4 regions of the Marinobacterium sp. MBR-111 genome follow, and region 4 is predicted to be linked to each of the others. Evidence: predicted binding sites of a transcription regulator. Region 4 holds the regulator's gene; each other region holds the start of a gene.
What was found. Region 4 encodes sigma-54, which starts transcription at its own class of promoters, with help from an activator protein. Its sites were predicted from a motif close to TGGCACNNNNNTTGCTNT; they were not measured.

Region 1 (3,130 bases), on a different contig from region 4:
TTTGTTTTCAACGATCGTCAGATGTTGCTTCAATCTTGTGAATACTCAAATCCGCGCCATTGAACTCTTCCTCAGCAGTCAAACGCAGGCCCACCAATGATTTGATGGCACCATAGACCACCAGACCACCCAGCACTGCAATCACAACCCCAAGCAGAGATCCGAGCAGCTGTGAAACCAGGCTGACACCGCCCAGCCCACCCAGTGCTTCACTGCCAAAGACACCGGCGGCAACGCCTCCCCAGACACCACACAAGCCGTGCAACGGCCACACCCCCAGCACGTCATCGATCTTCCAGCGGTTCTGTATCAGTGTAAACGTCCACACAAACAGCGCACCGGCCACACTACCGACCACCAGAGAGCCCAGTGGGTGCATCAGATCAGATCCGGCACAGACAGCCACCAGACCCGCCAGCGGGCCATTATGAATGAAGCCCGGGTCATTGCGCCCCGCAATTAGCGCACTCACGATACCGCCAACCATCGCCATCAGACTGTTCATTGCCACCAGACCGGACACACCATCCAGCGTCTGAGCCGACATGACGTTGAAACCGAACCAGCCAATACACAGAATCCAGGCACCCAGTGCCAGAAACGGAATATTCGACGGCGGGAATGCAACCAGCCGGCCCCCCTTGTAGCGACCATGACGTATGCCCAGCAACAGTACTGCAACCAGTGCCAACCACCCACCAACACCGTGCACCACAACAGAGCCGGCAAAATCATGGAACGGTGCCCCGAAGCGCTCCTCCAGCCAGGCCTGAACACCAAAATTACCATTCCAGGCAATACCCTCGAACAACGGATATACCAGCCCAACGACCAGAGTTGAGGCTATCAAGAACGGCCAGAAGCGACCCCGCTCGGCAATTCCACCCGAGATAATGGCAGGAATCGCAGCGGCAAAGGTCATTAAAAAGAAAAACTTTACCAGCTCATAGCCGCTGTCGCGGGATAGCACGGCAGCACTGTCATAGAACGTGATTCCGTAGGCCAGCCAATAGCCTACGAACAGGTATGCCAGCGCTGAAAAGCCAAAATCACTCATGATCTTGGCCAGTGCATTGACCTGGTTCTTGCGACGTACCGTTCCCACTTCAAGAAATGCAAAGCCGGCATGCATGGCAAATACCAAAACGGCGCCCAACAGGATAAACAGAGTATTGGCACTCTGCGACAGCTGCGAGATTGCACTGCTGATGGATTCCACTCGATCCCCTCCGTCTGTTGACGGATGCACCATCAAGAGGCAACTGCACCGCAATACAGCACCGCTTGAATCAACACCCGAAGTAAGTTGAATGGCTCAGACGGCGTGGTGACTGGGCTTACGCACCAATGTGTACAATTTGCACCAGCGCCGTGCAGAGCATTGGTGCAAAATCAAGCAGTTTTTGTGCCAGTTCAGTGCAGTCGGGCGATAAAAGCCCCGTGGCAGTGCATCAGCGACGATGACGAATTTCAAAGCAACTGTGAATTCTGGCGTTGCGCTTGAAGTCCGGGTCCAGTGTTTGGGCCGTAATATCCCGGATTTCAAAGTCCGCCAGCGCCTCACGATCGATACTGAAACGGCGGTAGTTATTGGAGAAAATCAGCAGACCATCATCACGCAGCAGCTGCATCGCACCCTTGATCAGCTGCACGTGGTCTCTCTGCACATCCAGCACATCATCCATCCGCTTCGAATTGGAAAAAGTGGGCGGATCCATGAAGATCAAATCATAGCGATTCTGGTGCGGTTGCTGCAGCCACTGCAAGCAGTCCGAGCGGATCAGCTGATGTTGCGCCTTCGGCAGGCCATTCAGCTCCAGGTTGCGCCGAGCCCAGTCCAGATAGGTCTGAGACAGGTCCACACTGGTGGTACTGCGTGCCCCACCCACACCGGCATGTACGCTGGCACTGGCGGTGTAGCAGAACAGATTCAGCATATCCTTGCCCGCCGCCAACTGCTGTACTTTGAGCCGAGCCGGGCGATGGTCAAGAAACAGACCGGTATCGAGATAATCGTGCAAATTAACCTGCAGCTTGCAGCCATGCTCAATGACTGTCATGAAATGGCCGGTCTGGTCCTGGCGCTCATATTGCTGCTGGCCCTGCTGACGCTTGCGTTGCTTCAGAACCACCCGCTCCGGCGGCAGTTCAAGCACCTGCGGAACGGCAAGCATCACATCCTGAAGTCGCGAGAACGCCTTGACCGGATCAATGGACGCAGGTGGTGCATATTCCTGAACCACCGCGTGGTCTGGATAGATATCCACGGCGACGGCATATTCGGGCATGTCAGCGTCATAGGCACGGTAGCAGCTGATCGACTCTCGCTTCACCCACCGGGACAGCTGTTTCAGATTCTTTTTCAGGCGGTTGGCAAACATCTGCGCCTGTTCGGACAAAGCAACGGTCTCACTGCCCTGTTCCAGCCGCTGCCGGGCTTCCTCACGCTGCTCTTCCGATTGCTCATGTACGGTAAACAGCAGCAGTTTGCTGTCGATGGTGCCGTTGAACAGCCGGTATTGTTTCTCCGCCCGTAGCTTCATCACCTTGCACAGGTCAGGGTTGCCGGTAAATACAGCAGCCTGCCAGTTGGCAAAGTCCTGTTTCAGTCGCTCGCCCAACAAACGGTACAGGAACATCAGCTCCTGGGTTTCGCCGAGGCGCTCACCATAGGGTGGATTGGTAATCAGCAGGCCTTTGGCGCCTCCCTCTGGCCTCTGTAACTGATCCAGTGGCCGGCGTTCAAATCGGATCAGTTCAGCGACACCGGCACGGCGGGCGTTTTCTTCAGCCCGCGACAGCACACTGGCATCGGCATCAAAACCATAGAACTGCGTCTGTACCTTTACCAGACCGGTTTCACGACGCTGGCGAGCTTCTTCAACCAGCTGCTGCCAAAGACGTGAATCATGCCCCGGCCAGCGACTGAAACCAAATGTCTGTCGAAACAGGCCAGGCGCGATATCGGCGCTCATCAGTACCGCTTCCGTCAGCAAAGTACCTGAGCCGCACATGGGATCAAGTAGCGTATCAAAGCCAGCGGCGGGCCAGCCCGCCCGAATCAACACGGCAGCGGCCAGGTTCTCTTTCATCGGTGCCGCACCGGCTTTGAGGCGGTAGCCGCGCCGGT
Region 2 (3,130 bases), on a different contig from region 4:
ACCAGTGGTGATTCTGGCACCCTCGGCCAGCCCTTTTTCGATAAAACCCTGTACCCGCTGCTGCTGCACGGCGGAAACCAGTGGCCCCATTTCGGTGTTCGGGTCCAGTCCGTTACCCAGACGAATCCTACCTGCGATATCGGTGATATCCGCCACCAGATTGTCGAACAGCTTACGCTGCACATACAGGCGCGAACCGGCACAGCACACCTGCCCCTGATTAAAGAAGATCGCATTGGCGGCCCCTGCGGCGGCCTCCTGCGGATCGGCATCATCCAGCACGATGGTGGGTGACTTGCCGCCCAGCTCAAGGGTAACCCGCGTCATGTGGTCCATGGCGGCCTTGCCGATCAGCTTGCCGACACCGGTCGAGCCGGTGAAAGTGAGCTTGTCGACATCAGGGTGCGAAGACAGGGCTGCACCGGCATCACCACCGAGTCCCGGGACAACGTTCAACACTCCGGGCGGATAGCCTGCTTCCAGTGCCAATTCACCCAGGCGTAACGCGGTCAGAGGGGTATCTTCAGCCGGCTTCAGTACGACCGTGCACCCGGTCGCCAGTGCCGGGCCAAGCTTCCAGCAGGCCAGCAGCAACGGGAAGTTCCAGGCCACAATGGCACCCACGACACCAACCGGCTCACGCCGCGTGTAGCCGTGGAACTGCGCGCCGGGCATGAAGGGAACCGATGGCTGTACACAACTGCCCTCGATTTTGGTTGCCCAGCCGGCCATGTAGCGCAGAAAGTTTACGGCCAGCTGGATATCCACTCCCTTGGCGATGGCGACGCTCTTGCCATTGTCGAGACACTCGATCTCGGCCAGCGAGTCGGCGTTGGCGTCGATCAGGTCGGCAAAACGCCACAGCAGGCGTTCGCGCTCGACCGGTGTCATGCGGCTCCAGCTGGAGTCCTCGAATGACTGGCGTGCCGTTGCGACGGCCTGATCAATATCAGCGGCGGTGCCGCAGGCCACTTTGGTGAAGCACTCACCGGTGGCGGGGTTGATCACATCAATCTCCCTGCCTTCGGAACCGGCAGGGCGCTGATCGCCAATCAGCAGAGGGTGGCGGCGGCTGATGAAGGACTGAGTATCAGAGTGAAGGGCAAACTCCGTCATGGTGAACCTCTTATCGTTGTCGTTGAGTCTGTCTCCCCTGTACCGCAATGGCTGTGCCAGTTTTGATTAAATCCTAACTCAATGAAATTGAAAGGTTTTGTTTGTAAATTCCCATGCGCTGTCCGTTGTGGCCTGTCGCAGAATGAGACAGCTGTCTGAATCTGATTCAGCCTGCTATTCCGGCGTCAGGCCCCGAAAATGGGCGTGTGTCTCAGGATGAAACAGGTGTCGCGATATTAAACAGATTACGCTGCCTGGCTGACGGGTTCGAAAGTCGTAATATTTCACTCAAGTGACTGTTTTGTTTTGAAAAGATGAACTTGGCACAGGCTGTGCTACCTCCTTTGTGACTCAACATTGACCTGGATCTCGACGGGCGTCCCGACAGATGCCCCTTGCAATGACCACAGAAGGAGGTCGGACCTTGAATACAACAACTCTGAAACCGCTGGGCGGGGGGCTGCTGGCATTGGCGCTGGCGGTGAGTGCTCAGACGGCCATGGCCAACGACAGTGCCGAGCAGATTATCAGCAGCAAGTGTCTGGCATGTCACACTCAAGAGGCTGATCAGCAGTGGAGCCGTATCAGCCATCAGCGCAAAACGCCGGAAGGCTGGCTGATGACGATTGCCCGCATGCAGATCATGCATGGCCTGCAGATCAGCGATGAAGACCGGCGCACGCTGGTGAAATATCTGGCAGACCGGCAGGGGCTGGCACCGGAAGAAACCGAAGGGGCTCGCTATGCACTTGAGCGTCGTTTGAATACATCTGAAGCGTTCGATTCGCAGGAATTTACCGAGATGTGTGCCCGCTGTCACTCGGGGGCACGTGTGCTGCTGCAGCGTCGGCCTGCTGAAGAGTGGGAGCATCTGGTGCACTTCCATCTGGGCCAATGGCCTACAACCGAATTTCAGGCGCTGGCGCGTGATCGGGACTGGTTCGAGCTTGCGCTGAATGAGATGGTGCCGCATCTGGCTGAGGCCTTGCCTATGGAATCGGCAGCCTGGGATCAATGGCAGCAGCAGCCGGCGGCGCCGGTCAGCGGTGGCTGGACACTGGTCGGCCATATGCCGGGTCGAGGAGCCTTCCATGCCGAGATGCAGGTCACGCCTGCAGAGGGTAATGATCAGTATCAGGTCAGCCTCAGTGGCCAGTATGACGACGGCGCTCCCATTCAGGGGCAGGGCATGGCGGTGGTGTATACCGGCTATGAGTGGCGTGCGGATCTTGAGATCGATGGGCGCGCCATGCGACAGGTGTTTGCGCTGCGCAATGGGCAGCTGGAAGGTCGCATGTTCCTGCGTGATCACGATGAAGTGGGGGCTGATGTGGTAGCGGCGCGTGCCGATGGCAACAGCCGGGTACTGGCACTGCAGCCGGCTTACATCAGGGCGGGCAACGAAGCTGAGGTCAGCATTATCGGTACAGGTCTTAAGGGCATGCCGGTATTGGGCCAGGGCATTGATGTTATCGAGGTGATCAGTGAAAGCGACAGCCTGATCAAGGTACGTGCCAGAGCATCCGAGGCCGCCTCGGGCATTCATGAGGTGAGTGTGGGCGACGCTCAGGGCGGGCGCTTTGCTGTCTATGATCGCATCGCTCAGGTGAAAGTGGTGCCGGAGTTTGCCGTGGCCCGTGTGGGTGGTAATGGCAGCTCAACACCGAAAGTGGAGGCGCGTTTTGAAGCTGAAGCCTGGGCCGTTGGGCCGGACGGCAAGCCCGGTACCGACGATGACTACCGCATCGGCATGATGCCTGCGCAATGGGCAGTGGCGCCATTTGATGAAGTGGCCGAGGCTGATGGGGATGTTCGCTTTACCGGCCAGATGAACCCGGATACTGGTGTATTCACGCCAGCCGCTGCGGGTCCCAATCCTGAGCGACGCATGATGACCAACAACGCCGGTAACCTGAAAGTACAGGCAACGGTGATGGATGGCGGTGACACACACAATGCCGAAGGGCAGATGATTGTGACGGTGCAGCGCTGGAACAACCCTCCGATCCCCTGA
Region 3 (3,130 bases), on a different contig from region 4:
ATACAGAAGGCAGAACATTTGGCATCTGTGACATGGAAACCATCCTCGTAGATGTTGGACGGTTTCAGTGTCTCAGAGGGGGTGGGAAAAGCAGTTGACTGCAGAAACTGAAGTTTTGACTTCTGGCGCCATTTCGTTGGCACCGGATATCAAAGAGGGAAATTACCGCACCCGCCAGTCACTGGGACTCATGTTTTTCCAGCGGATGAAGGCACGAGTGAACGCGCTGACCTCAGAGTAACCCAGACGGTAGGCCACTTCGGAAATGCTGAGGCGCTCATAGCCAAGGTAACAAATGGCCAGCTCCTCACGCACTTCATCGATAACCCCCTTGAACGACTGTTGTTCCGCTGACAGCAGACGTTGCAGCGTGCGCGATGACAGGTTGAGCCGGCTGGCGACCCGATCCAGGCTGACCTCTCCACTGGGCAACAGCTCGATAATTTCACTCTTGGTGCGCTGCACCGTACTCAGATTCTGTTGCACCACACCAGCCAACTCCAGAATGGAGCCACGGGTAACATTGTTCAGCATTGCATTGGCATCAGGCATCGGCTGATTCAGACAGGACTCACGGAACAGGATCAAATTGCTCTCTTGCCGAAACCGAATATCACACTGAAACGCTTCACGATGCTGCCCCGCATCAACCAGCGCCGGATGTTGAAAGTGTACTTCGAGCGGTGACCACTGATCACCCATGGCACGGCGCAGTACATTATTGAGCATGCCTACTGTCAATTCGGCGTCTTGGCGCCGGTCCATGATATCGCCATCCAACAGACGATATTCAAGCTGGCAGATGCCATTGCTGACTGTCATTTGAAGCAGACTGTTACGCTGAAATACCGGAAAGTACTCCTGCATACTGTGGATCGCCGCCCGCAAGTCTGGCGAGGTGATCGCATGAAAACCGAACAGCCCCAGCCCTTCAGGGTCGAACTGCTCACCGAACCAGAGCCCAAAGTGCTCGTTATGGGTAGAGCGCGCAGCCTCATGCATGGAGTTACAATAATGTTTCAGTGGAATGTGGTGATTAGGCTTCTCATAGAGGCCGGATTTCAAGCCAGAGCGTGCCAGAACTTCTGCACTGTGTCCGCCCTGTGCCTCAATGAACTCTTCCAATCCCAGCGTGACGGATGCCAGCACACTAGAGGGTACATGGTTGCTGGCAGGGCCTCGTTTGGTATTCAACAACATGATGCAGACCCTGATCTGTGATTCGTACACAGAACGGATGCAACAAGCAGGCCACTACAGAGCATAATCCGGTAGCAGGCACCGCACCTGATCCCATGACAACATAAAACCGTCCGTTTCCGCTCCCAGGTGGGGCACGCCTGAACACCCTGCCACAAATCAGGGCGCGCCAACGAAGGGCTGGCGCAGCACCAATAAAAAGGACAAACCGATTATGCCTGACGAATCGCCAACCAGCGTCTCCAACTGCCATACTCGGTGATCTCTTCAGCACCGGCCAAGCTTAAAGATTGCATGTTGCGATGATCACCTCCATCTATTAAGCTCAAAATCAGGTTACGGCTGCGGTGTTGTTTAGCAAGCCGAACCACGCCCGTCGATGACTATGCCAAATCAAGCCCCTTTTTGGAGATAATAACCATGTATAACCGCCTTCCAGTATTTGGGGCTGCCTTGCTGCTTGCCACCCAGGCAACTGCCGCAATACAGGTCAACATAGAACCTACTACCCTGCTGACCAACGAAGACGGCTCAGCGGTCACCTACTTTGTGGTTTTGGATCAAGCGCCCAGCGCTGGCGAGACTGTCACGGTAACACCATCGAGCGGCGACGTGACTGAGGGGACGGTCAGTGGCGCAGTCTTGTTCACAGATGCCAACTGGGACGTGCCACAAACGATCACCGTTACGCCCGGTGCATCAGGCGACGGCAATGATGGTGACGTCATGTATACGATTGGGCATACTACGACCGCGGCAGGAGGTACCGCTTCATTCAACGGCGCACCCTCTTCGAGCGTTGTTAGCGCCACCAATCGAAACATCGAAGGCATCAATACCATTGTCATGGACCCTGCCAGTGGCGGCGCATTTTATCTAACCGAGGGAACATCGCAGACTGTAACCGTATCGGTGACTGGAGCGCCCACAAATAATATCTCTATTGATGTAAGTATCGCCGGGGCCGAAGCAACGGTGACGCCCGCAACGGTAATCCTTGCCGCCGGTAATGGCTTCGAGGCAACGTTCAATGTAACAGCAGTTGATGATACGAACATAGACGGTGATCAGCCATTTACCGTGGTGGTAGACCCGGCTGTCAGCTTGGACATCAATTACTCCGGACAGAATTTGAGTGATATCAATGGCGTGGCCCTTGATAACGATGTGGCCGCGCCACCGCCAGCACCAGCACAGGTAACACCTGTTCCGACCCTGCCCCTTTTCGGCATACTCGCTCTGAGTGGCCTGCTTGGCCTGTTTGGCATGTTTGGAATGCGCAAGACCAAAGCGTAACAGACCAGTGCAACCATGAAGCCCTGCAGCACATCTGCCGGGCTTTTGTCCTATCGTGCAACCCCTCACTGAAAGATCGAGTGCTCTCGGACCAGTCACAGCAACTGTGCAGCCAGAACCCTGGCGCACTATTGGTCAAATTGTCTGTCGCGTAATGTCGGCAGCATGCAGCCGTATCAGGTCTTGCTGACCTTGAACCAGAGCGCGTACAACGCAGGTACAAACAGCAGGGTAATCAGCGTACCCACCGCCACGCCACCGATCAGTACATAGGCCAGAGGCCCCCAGAACAGATCCAGCGTCAGCGGAATGAAGGCCAGCATCGCAGCCAGTGCTGTCAGAATCACCGGGCGTGCCCGCTGCACCGCTGCTTCAATGACGGCGTCACGCACCGCCATGCCGGTGTCGAAATTGTCCTGCACCTGCTGGGTCAGAATCATGGTGTTGCGCATCAGAATCCCCCCAAGGCCGATCAGACCCAGCAGCGCCGTAAAGCCAAATGGCTGCTGGAACAGGAGCAGTGCTGCCACGGCTCCCACCAGCCCAAGCGGAGCCGTAGCCACCACCATGAAAGTGCCCGAGAAGGAGCGCATCTGCAGCATGATGAAGATCAGCATCAGCGCCAGCATCACCG
Region 4 (3,130 bases):
TCTTCAGCGGCCATGCCGTCCAGCTGCTCGGCGATAGTCTGGCTGGCGAGCTCAAGCGCTCGCTTTTTGCTGACCACATCGACGTGGCAGAGTGTACGGGATGAGGTCAGCAGTTCTGATAGTTGCATGTCGTGACGTGCTGCTACCGGTTATTTGTGGGATTTGAGTTTTTCTTTGTGCTTGATGATCTGGCGGTCAAGCTTGTCCACCATGCCATCAATTGCAGCATACATGTCATCATGCTCATGCGCTGCGAATACTTCACCGCCGGCCAGGTGGATATCGGCTTCGGCCTTCTGGCGCAGCTTCTCGACACTGAGGGTGACCTGTACATTGGTGATGTTATCGAAGTGGCGTTCCAGTCGGTCGAACTTGGTACGTACATATTCGTTCAGGGCGTCAGTCAGTTCGACGTGATGGCCAGTGATGTTGATCTGCATAGGTTTTCTCCTCGTCATAAAGCACGTTCTTCCGGCGTGCCTGTAGTCTCATTAAACCAGACGCTTGCGCTCATTAGAAGGCGGAATGTTCATCGCTTCACGATATTTTGCCACTGTGCGTCTGGCTACGTTAAATCCTTGCTCTTTCAGCAGGTCGGCTATCTTGTTATCACTGAGTGGTTTTGCGGTATTCTCCGCGCTGATCAGCTTCTTGATCAAGGCACGAATGGCGGTAGAGGAGGCAGCGCCTCCGTCTGACGTGCTCACATGGCTGGAGAAAAAATACTTCAGCTCGAAGATGCCTCGGGGCGTATGCATGTATTTCTGGGTAGTGACACGGGAAATGGTTGATTCGTGCATCTCTACGGCTTCAGCGATGTCATGCAGAACCATCGGCTTCATACCCTCTTCACCTTCCTCGAAAAAATCGATCTGGCGGGCCACGATCTCGGTGGCGACCTTGAGCAGGGTTTCGTTGCGACTCAGCAGGCTCTTCAGAAACCAGCGCGCTTCCTGTAGATGGTTTTTCAGATAGGTGTTGTCAGCGCTGTTGTCGGCCCGTCTTATAAGATCAGCATAGTCGGTATTGATACGCAGCTTGGGGGATGCCTCTGAGTTGAGGCTTACATTCCACTGCCCCCGCACCTTGCGCACCACGACGTCGGGTATAACGTACTCTGACTGTTCACTGCTGATGCTGGTGCCCGGTTTTGGATTAAGCGACTGGATCAGACTGATGATCTGTTGCAGGGCCTCTTCCTTCAGGCGCATGCGGCGCATCAAGGTACGATAGTCATGATTGCCGAGCAGACCCAGGTGATCGCGTACCAGGCGTAATGCCTCTTTCAGCATCGGAGTGTTTTCAGGCAGCTGGCGCAGCTGTATCTGCAGACATTCGCTCAGGTCTCGTGCGCAGACACCGGGCGGGTCAAACTGTTGCAGGCGGTGCAGTACCGTTTCAATCTCTTCAGGCTCGGCATCTGCAAACAGCTGGGGTTCGCTCCGGGTGAAGTGTTCCAGAACTTCATCTACGTCCGTGCGTAGATAGCCATCCGGATCGACAGCATCGATAAGGGCCATGGCGACCATACGGTCAGGGTCACTCATGGGGGTCAGGTTGAGCTGCCACAGCAGGTGATCCTGAAGGCTGTCTTCGGCCGAATCGTTATCACCGGGTTCCCAGTCATCATCACGGGCAGGACCGGGTGTACTCTGGTGCTGGAAGGTATCATCCCAGTTGCTGTCGGTGGACAGCTCACGAGGGATTTCATCATTCCAGCGCTCTTCCAGTGCGTTTTCGTCCCAGCTGTCCTCGTCAGCGGTGTCGTTAGAGAGGCTGTCGGCAGAGGCGTCGTGACGATCATCACGGGCTTCAGTCTGGGTCTCTTCGGCGCTGTCCAGTTCCTCCTCGACTTCCAGCAGTGGGTTGCTCTCCAGGGCTTCCTGGATCTCCTGCTGCAGGTCCAGCGTTGACAGTTGCAGCAGACGTATTGCTTGTTGCAACTGGGGTGTCATCGTCAGATGCTGGCCGATCTTGAGTTGTAACGATTGCTTCATATCAGAGCTGCCAGGTGGACGGAGTGGATGTACATGATTGACGACTCAGGATCAAAGGGAAAACTGCTCGCCCAGATAGGCACGGCGAACCTGTTCGTTAGCCAGGATCTCGGCCGGTGTGCCCTGTGCGAGTATCCCCCCTTCACTTACGATATATGCTCGTTCGCAGATGTCGAGTGTCTCGCGCACGTTATGATCGGTGATCAGAATGCCAATGCCGCGAGACTGTAGGTGGCGAATGGTTTGTTTGATATCGCTGACCGAGATTGGATCAACGCCGGCAAAGGGTTCGTCCAGCAGGATAAAGTCAGGCTCGGTTGCCAAGGCCCGTGCGATTTCAACACGTCGACGCTCTCCGCCAGACAGGGCCATACCCAGACTATTGCGCAGGTGAGTAATGTGGAACTCTTCCAGCAGCTGCTCCAGCAATGCCTTACGATCCGAGGTGTTCAGCTCCTTGCGAGTTTCCAGAATGGCCATCAGGTTGTCATGTACGCTCAGCTTCCGAAACACCGAAGCTTCCTGAGGCAGATAGCCGATACCGCGGCGAGCGCGCTCATGCATGGGCAGGCGGGTAACGTCGTCCTGGTGCAGTCGGATTTGTCCCCGGTCGGCGTGGATAAGCCCCACGATCATATAAAAGCAGGTGGTCTTGCCGGCACCGTTGGGTCCCAGCAGACCAACGATCTGGCCCGTTTCCATCTGCAGGGATACATCCTGTACCACCTGGCGCCCCTTGTAGCTTTTGGCAAGGTGCAAGGCTTCCAGTGTCGCCATCAGTTGGTCCCCGTCGGCTTGGGCTGAATCACCATTTTGACCCGTTCGCCGCCCTCGCGGTCGCTGCCGAAAGCGTTCACCACCGCACGCGCCATATTGTAAACGATCCGCTCTCCGGTGAAGGTATCCTTGGACTGATCGACGCGTGCATTTTCGGTGATGGTAACCTCTTGTTGCTTGACCCGGTACTCCATCCTTTCACCGTAGGCCTTGGTCAGGGGCTGATCGGCAGATGGCTGCTGCTGAAATCTGGCCGGCTTGCCGGTGGAGATAATGCGGTCAATGCTGCCGTCAGCTGCACGGTGCAGTTCAACGCGCTCACCACGAATTTCCATGCTGCCCTGAATTATTTCCAC

Region 1: ABIE61_RS00345 (ammonium transporter) is a predicted target of sigma-54. The motif match lies at 1,394-1,411, and genes of this name have one in related genera.
Region 2: peaA (quinohemoprotein amine dehydrogenase subunit alpha) is a predicted target of sigma-54. The motif match lies at 1,438-1,455, and genes of this name have one in related genera.
Region 3: qhpR (AraC-like transcriptional regulator QhpR) is a predicted target of sigma-54. The motif match lies at 1,237-1,254, and genes of this name have one in related genera.

Annotation. Positions count from the first base shown of each region.
Region 1 covers NZ_JBEPQA010000001.1:62,176-65,305, reverse strand. The annotation lists gene ABIE61_RS00345 (ammonium transporter) at 8-1,219, opposite strand; gene rlmKL (bifunctional 23S rRNA (guanine(2069)-N(7))-methyltransferase RlmK/23S rRNA (guanine(2445)-N(2))-methyltransferase RlmL) at 1,452-3,130, opposite strand, start outside.
Region 2 covers NZ_JBEPQA010000017.1:11,626-14,755, forward strand. The annotation lists gene ABIE61_RS12350 (aldehyde dehydrogenase family protein) at 1-1,116, opposite strand, end outside; gene peaA (quinohemoprotein amine dehydrogenase subunit alpha) at 1,541-3,130, shown strand.
Region 3 covers NZ_JBEPQA010000017.1:54,541-57,670, reverse strand. The annotation lists gene glnT (type III glutamate--ammonia ligase) at 1-34, opposite strand, end outside; gene qhpR (AraC-like transcriptional regulator QhpR) at 163-1,200, opposite strand; gene ABIE61_RS12525 (IPTL-CTERM sorting domain-containing protein) at 1,621-2,496, shown strand; guanidine-I (ykkC/yxkD leader) riboswitch at 2,529-2,631, opposite strand; gene ABIE61_RS12520 (efflux RND transporter permease subunit) at 2,673-3,130, opposite strand, start outside.
Region 4 covers NZ_JBEPQA010000013.1:37,604-40,733, forward strand. The annotation lists gene ABIE61_RS10630 (PTS sugar transporter subunit IIA) at 1-128, opposite strand, end outside; gene hpf (ribosome hibernation promoting factor) at 150-440, opposite strand; gene ABIE61_RS10640 (RNA polymerase factor sigma-54) at 492-1,997, opposite strand; gene lptB (LPS export ABC transporter ATP-binding protein) at 2,049-2,774, opposite strand; gene lptA (lipopolysaccharide transport periplasmic protein LptA) at 2,774-3,130, opposite strand, start outside.